DNA from 2 places in the Luteipulveratus mongoliensis genome. Region 1 is predicted to be linked to the other one. Evidence: riboswitches for the same ligand, from Rfam matches in the RefSeq annotation. Region 1 holds a riboswitch; the other holds the start of a gene.
What was found. A riboswitch is a leader RNA that binds a small molecule or an ion and turns the genes downstream of it on or off. The one in region 1 is predicted to bind thiamine pyrophosphate.
Positions count from the first base shown of each region.

Region 2: it holds a riboswitch for thiamine pyrophosphate, as region 1 does, so the genes downstream of both, thiO (glycine oxidase ThiO) here and VV02_RS04885 (thiamine ABC transporter substrate-binding protein) in region 1, are expected to answer to the same signal.

Region 1 covers NZ_CP011112.1:1,045,932-1,049,575, forward strand. The annotation lists gene VV02_RS04875 (hypothetical protein) at 1-719, shown strand, start outside; gene VV02_RS04880 (DUF4235 domain-containing protein) at 834-1,124, opposite strand; TPP riboswitch at 1,259-1,361, shown strand; gene VV02_RS04885 (thiamine ABC transporter substrate-binding protein) at 1,417-2,526, shown strand; gene VV02_RS04890 (ABC transporter permease) at 2,523-3,644, shown strand, end outside.
Region 2 covers NZ_CP011112.1:3,337,867-3,341,510, forward strand. The annotation lists gene VV02_RS15880 (RecB family exonuclease) at 1-190, shown strand, start outside; gene VV02_RS15885 (DNA methyltransferase) at 192-854, shown strand; gene VV02_RS26445 (hypothetical protein) at 1,014-1,874, shown strand; TPP riboswitch at 2,053-2,163, shown strand; gene thiO (glycine oxidase ThiO) at 2,282-3,412, shown strand; gene thiS (sulfur carrier protein ThiS) at 3,409-3,615, shown strand; gene VV02_RS15905 (thiazole synthase) at 3,617-3,644, shown strand, end outside.

The DNA of each region.
Region 1 (3,644 bases):
GGCAGCTCCCGATCGTCGAGCGGTGGCCCGCGAAGGTCCACGTTGTTGTCGAGGAGTCGAAGGCGCACAGCTCATCAGTGTTGGTGAGACACACCCAGGAGGGTGCAACGGCGGTCCTGCAGAACGGGCTGCTGGTCACCGACGTGGCACGCACGGTGGCCGACCTGTCTCGAGAGGTGGGCTTTGTGGACGGCCTCGCGGCCGCCGACAACGCCATGAGGCGGGGGCTCTGCGAGCGAGAGGACTTGCACGCAGAGTGGCAGCGGCTGCCGCCGCGCTCGCCGGGTCGGGCCATCATTCGGCGGGTGGCCGAGCTGGCCGACTCTGGTGCGATGTCGGCGGGAGAGAGCCTCAGCCGTGGACAGATGTTCTTGCTGAGGTTCCCGCAGCCGTGTCTGCAGGTCGCGTACTCGGATGCAGACGGAAAGATCGGGGAGACCGACTTCAGCTGGCCAGGACTCGTCGGCGAGTTCGATGGCGAGGCCAAGTACGGACCGGCGTACAACAGCAGTCCTGAGGAGATGCAGGAGCGGATCGTGAAGGAGAAAGGTCGCGAAGACCGCCTACGCGCGATTCGCAACAAGGTCGCACGCTGGGGCTGGACCGCCGCCAGAGACGGAGAGCCGATGGCGCGGAAGCTGATCGCACAGGGACTGACTCCTGAGCCACGACGTCGCTGGATCCTCCTGGGGCCGATCGATACGGAAGACGCCGCCTAACGCCACTTCCCCTGCGAAAAGTGACTGCTCTGCGCGGCATGCGCGACGGAACAGTCACCTTTCGCGGGGGAAGTGCCGGTGAGGCGGACTCGCGAGGTGAGGCGGGCGTACGGGTCAGGAGGCCTTGCTCGTGGCCTGCAGCGACTCGGGCAGGTGCCCGGTGGTCTTGGTGTAGAACTTCGCGGCCTGCTTGTTGGCGGCCGTGCGAGCCAACGCCATGATCGAGCCGGACACGACCGCGAACACGGCCGCCTCGCGCCACGGGACGTCCGGGTGCGCCGCATTGGTCGGGGGCGTCTTGCCACCGGACGCGAACTTCCAGGTGCTCTGCGTCGCGGCCTTGGCGGCACGGCTGGCCACCAGTCCGGACCCGATCGCGAGCACCTTCCACAACGCGTTACCCATCGGCCACACCTTTCCGTCGTCCTGCGCGATCGATCGTCTGGATCAACTGGTCATCACGTGCCCTGAGGGTCACGAAACGACCAACCGATCGTCTGGGGTCGAGCCTGCCACGGCGCGGCGTGTACCGTCGACCTCAGAGACGACAGGGGAGCGCAAGTGCGCTGAGAGTGCGGCCCGCCGCAGACCCTCGAACCTGATCCGGTTAGTACCGGTGGAGGAAGTCGAGCAACTCCCTCGCCCGCCCCATCCCGGGGTTCGGCGAGACCCCTCCTTACGACAAGGAGGACGTCCCATGCGTCGTACGACGCACCTCACCGCGGCGATCGCGGTCACCCTCACCCTGGCCGGCTGCTCACTGAGCGACGGTGACGGCGACTCGAGTGATTCAAAGAGCACCGCCGCACCCCAAGGCGCCACCACGGGCAGCGCAGCGCCCGCCAACAAAACCGTCACCCTCATCACGCACGACTCGTTCAACGTGCCCAAGCCGCTGCTCGCGCAGTTCACCAAGGAGACCGGCTACACGGTCAAGGTCACGCCGTCCGGCGACGCCGGCCAGGTCGCCAACAAGCTGGTGCTGACTAAGGGTTCGCCCCTCGGTGACGCGGTCTTCGGCATCGACAACACCTTCGCCTCGCGGGTGATCTCCGAGGGTGTGCTCGATGCGTACACGCCGAAGACTCCCGCGCCCGGCGGGTCGGCGTACGCGTTGAAGGACGGTGGAGACCAGCTGACGCCGGTCGACTACGCCAACACCTGCGTCAACATCGACACCACCTGGTTCGCGAAGAAGAAGATCGCGCCGCCCAAGACGTTCGACGACCTCGCCTCGAAGCGGGAGTACAAGAACCTCATGGTCGTGCCCGGCGCGCCGACCTCGTCGCCCGGCCTGGCGATGCTGCTAGCGACCGTCGGAAGGGAGCACCGTGACGGGACGGGCTGGCAGGCCTACTGGAAGTGGCTCGTCGCCAACGGCGTCAAGATCACCAGCGGCTGGGAGGACGCCTACAACGTCGACTTCACCCAGGGTGAAGGCAAGGGCGACCGCCCGATCGTGTGGTCGTACGACACCTCTCCGGCATTCACCGTCAAGGACGGGAAATCAACAACCGCAGCCCTGCTCGACACCTGCTTCCGCCAGGTCGAGTACTCCGGCGTCATCAAGGGCGCCAAGAACCCGACGGGCGCCAAGGCACTCATCGACTGGATGCAGGGCAAGGCGTTCCAGGACGCGCTGCCGACCAACATGTACGTCTTCCCGGTCAGCAAGAGCGCGACGCTGCCCGCCGACTGGCAGAAGTTCGCCAAGCAGCCGACCAAGCCGTACGACGTCTCGCCGGCTGACATCGCGAAGAACCGTCAGACCTGGCTCACCGAGTGGCAGGACATCGTCTCGAAGTGAGATCTCACCGGCGTACGACCACGGGCTGGGCTCTCGCCCTGCTCGCGGTCGTGCCGCTGGCCTTCTTGGCCATCTTCTTCGCCTGGCCGGTGGGCGGCATGGTCGGTCGCGGACTGCATCCGGACGGCCAGTGGGCGATCTCGGATGCCCTTGGTGTGCTTGGCCGTTCGCGCATCCAGCGAGTTCTCTGGTTCACCGTCTGGATGGCCGCGCTCGCGACCCTGATCACCGTCGTGCTCGGGCTCCCCGCCGCGTACGTCCTGCACCGCCTCTCGTTCCCCGGCCAGCGACTGCTCCGGGCGCTCGTGGTCATGCCGTTCGTGCTGCCCACGGTCGTCGTCGGTGTGGCCTTCCGGACCCTGCTGGCGCCGTCAGGACCATTGGGATTCCTCGGGATCGACGGCTCGAGGTTCGCCATCCTGCTGGCCCTGGTGTTCTTCAACCTGGCCGTCGTGGTGCGCACGGTGGGCGGCATGTGGGAGAGCCTCGACCCGCGTGCGGAGGAGTCGGCGGCCGCTCTCGGCGCGAGTCCGTGGCAGGTCTTCCGCACGGTCACGCTGCCGGCCCTCACGCCAGCCATCGTGTCGGCCGGAAGTGTCGTATTCCTTTTCTGCTCAACGGCTTTCGGCGTTGTGCTCACGCTCGGTGGACTGCGCTACAGCACCATCGAGACTGAGATCTACCTCCTCACCACCGACTTCCTCGACCTCCGGGCCGCCGCCGTCCTCAGCCTCCTGCAGCTGGTCGCGGTCCTGGTCCTCCTCGTGCTCGCGGACATCACACGCACCCGACGTGAGCGTGTCGTCTCCCGATCGAGCCGTACGACGGCCGCTCGTCGCCCGAGCCGCAGTGACACCCTCCCCGCTGTCCTGACCGCGCTGGTCGTGGGGTTCGTGCTCGCCCCGGTGGTCACGCTTGTCGTGCGGTCGCTGCAGGTCGACGGCCACTGGAGCCTCGCGAACTACCGTCGGCTGAACGGGACCGGCGGCACCGAGGTCCTCGTCCCCGTCACCGAAGCCATCCGCAACTCGTGGCGGACCGCGATCGACGCGACGCTGCTCGCCATGCTGCTAGGCGTGATCGTGGCCGTCATCGTCTCTCGCCGTGGGTCGACCAAG
Region 2 (3,644 bases), 2.3 Mb from region 1:
GTGGGCGGCGATCGAGCGCGCCGCAGAGACCGGTGACTGGCGTCCGAAGAAGTCGCGGCTGTGCGACTGGTGCGATCACAAGGCTCGCTGTCCCGAGTGGGGTGGCACTCCCCCGCCGCTGCCCGATGACGCCTCTGCTCGCGCCCTCGACCCGCGGCGTGCCGGTGAGGTCGAGGTGGCGGTGGACTGACGTGACCGCTGCCCTTCCGATGCGGCGGTACGTCTTCGTGCGCCACGACGACGTCATCCGCGAGCGGCACCCGTCGGCCACCGAGGACGTGCACTTCGCCCAAGCCGTCGTCTCAGCCGTGCTGGACGACCTGACTCAGCCTGGTGATCGCGTACTCGATCCGTTCGCCGGGTTCGGTACGACGTTGTGCGTCGCCGAGCGCAATGATCGGGTCGCAACAGGCGTGGAGCTCATGCCCGAACGCTGCTCAGTGATCCGAGAGACAGCGCCGAACTCCGTTGTTGTACAAGGTGATTCGCGACGGCTTCTCGATCTGGTCGATGGTCCTTTCGACCTCGTCCTCACGTCACCGCCCTACATGACGGCCACCAACCATCCCCAAGATCCGTTCGAAGCGTACGAGCAGCTCGGCGCCACCTACGACCGATATCTCGACGAGCTCACGGACGTCGTACGCCAGGCGGCTAGCCTGCTGCGCCCGACCGGTCACGTCGTCCTCAATGTCGCCAACATCGCGGCCGAGGACCACTTCACGCCGCTTGCATGGGACGTCGCCCGAGCGGTGTCGCGCGTCGCGACACTCAGGCAGGACGTGGTGGTCTGCTCTGACCATCCGCTCGCCGATCTGGCCGGTGACTACCTGCTCGTCTTCACGCCGCGCTAGCCGCAATGTTTCAGGCGTGACCCACTTCTGAAAGTGACCCCACGGCTGCGTCCGGTTGGGCCACAGTCCGAGGCGCGGCCAGTCTGACCACGGGGGTATGGCGGGTACGCACCCACTGATATCGGCCCGGCTGGGCCCGGGCCCTGAAGGGGACCTCTCGTGACCACTACACGCGCACGCTCGACCGCCGCTGCCCTCGGCCTGACCGCGGCGATGGGACTCGGCGTTCTGGCGACGACTGCGGCCGTCGCTGCCCCGCCCGGCAACAACGGCACGCTCAAGGTGCACGAGCTCGGCACGCCGGCCAACACCGAGAGCAACGACCCCAAGGTCTGCAAGTTCAACTTCGAGGTCTACGGCCTCGACGCCGGCCAGGACGGCCTGATCAAGGTGGCGCCGCAGGGTGGCGACACCGACACCACCGACACCGTCGAGGTGCCGCTGCTCGCCACGGACGACAACGGTGACGGCCAGACGGTCTACGTCAACGCCGACCCCGACGGCGAGACCGACGGGCTGACGCTGGAGGACGGCCACTACAAGGCGACGCTGTACAACAAGTTCGGCACCGAGGAGATCAAGAAGGCCAAGAGCAAGGTCTTCAAGGTCATCTGCGACGAGCCGACCCAGCCGCCGACCACCACATCGACGAGCACGCAGCCGCCCACATCCACGACCACGTCGAGCACGTCGACGGCGAGTTCCTCGACCTCGTCGACGTCCAACCCGACGACCCCGAGCACGACGGGCAGCACCACCACCGAGCCATCGTCGTCGAGCTCCTCGTCATCGACCTCGTCCAGCACGACTGGCTCGACCGGGTCGACCACGACGCCAGGCGACACGACGACGCCGCCGCCTGGCGGGACGACACCCCCGCCCAGCGGCCCTCCGGTGCAGACCGACTGGTTGCTTCTCGGGAGCAACGGATCCAACACGGTGCTGACCGGTTTGGCCGCGGTAGTGCTCGGCCTGGTCGTCGGTGCCGCCTACTGGATGCGCCGCCGCCTGACCGACTGATCCTGAGCGGGGACCCTGTCCCCGAGTGAGCACCTGAGGGTGGGTTCCGCGCTGCGGAGCCCACCCTCTGGCCATCTCGCCTCAGCCGAAACACGTTGCAAACCAATGCTTCTCGCCACTTCGCCCCCTGATCTGCAACCACCTGGGTCGCACTCAGCGACGTTGCTGGTACGGTCGGCACGTCCTTCGCGGGAGTCCGGCGCACCGGGCTGAGAGGGGGCTGTCGCGGCCTCGACCGTTCCGACTTGATCCGGGTCATGCCGGCGCAAGGAGAAGTCGATCGTGTCGTACGCCGTGGTGGTGCATCCCTTCGTCGGAGCCTGTCGTCTCGAGCATGCCTCGAGCACCGCTCCGCCTGATCCGAACGGATGGTGTCCCCGGCACGTGATCCCCACCCGAGCTCGCCGATGACTGTCGCAGTCGTCGGTGGTGGGATCGCTGGCCTCTCCGCCGCATGGGGACTCTGCCGGCGCGGCCTCGACGTGGTCGTGTACGACGACCGCGCGACTGGGCGCGCTTCGCCCGTGGCCGCCGGCATGCTCGCACCGGGTTCGGAGCTGGACTACGGGCACGACGCGCTCCATCGACTGTGCGAGGAGTCGCTGGCGCGATGGGACCGGTTCGCCGACGAGATCTCCGCGGCGAGTGGCATCGACATCGCTCCTCGTCCGCCCGGCACTCTCCTGGTCTCCATCCATCCTGACGACGACGACCGACTCGTGCGCCGAGCCGCATTGCTGGCCACGCAGAGCGTGCCGGCCGAGATGCTCTCGGCCGCGATGTGCAGGCAGTGCGAACCCGAGCTCACGAACAGGGCACGTGGCTGCCTCCGAATCCCCCGTGACACGTCCGTCGATGCACCCGTCGTCATCCGTGCGCTGCGAGCAGCCCTGCAGGACAACGGAGCTCGGATCGTGACCGACCGCGTTCTGCTCGCGCGCAGCGGCGGGCGAGTGATCGGCGTACGGCGTGGGGATCGCCTCGTGCCCACCGACGCCGTCGTCCTCGCGGCCGGTGTGCAGAGCACGAGCCTTGCGGCGGATGTCGACGAGACCGTGCCGACCCGACCGGTCAAGGGCGAGATCCTCCGCCTGCGGACCTCGGACGACCTGCTCACCCAGACCGTCCGGGCGCGGGTCGACGAGGTCGATGTCTATCTCGTGCCTCGCGACGACGGCGAGATCGTTGTGGGCGCCACGAGTGCCGACGTCGGCCACGACACCCGACGCACGCCGCGCGCGATCCTCGACCTCCTGTCTGCAGCGACCACCGTCCTCCCACAGCTCAGGGACGCCGAGCTGCTCTCTCACGATGTCGGCCTCCGGCCTGGAACGCCCGACAACGGGCCCTACCTCGGGGCCACGGAGGTGGACGGTCTGTTCGTGGCCACCGGCCACTACCGACATGGGTTCCTGCTCGCTCCGATCACCGCGGACGCGCTCGCCGCGGCCGTACTCGGCGAACCGCTCAACCCGGCTGCTGCTGACTTCACTCTTGCCCGCCATCGATCCGCATCGCACAGGAGGCAGACCGTATGACCGCGACGATCCTCGTCAACGGCGAACCCGCCCGGCACCGCCCAGGACTGACCGTGACCGAGCTCCTGGAGTCCCGTGGTCTCCAGAGCATGAGCGTGGCCGTGGCCCTGAACGGCGCCGTCGTGCACCGTGAGGAGTGGGCCGGCACCGTCGTACCCAGCGGTGGCGAGGTCGAGATCCTGACGCCGATGCAGGGCGGCTGAGGTGACCGAGCACGAGGACGTTCTCGAGC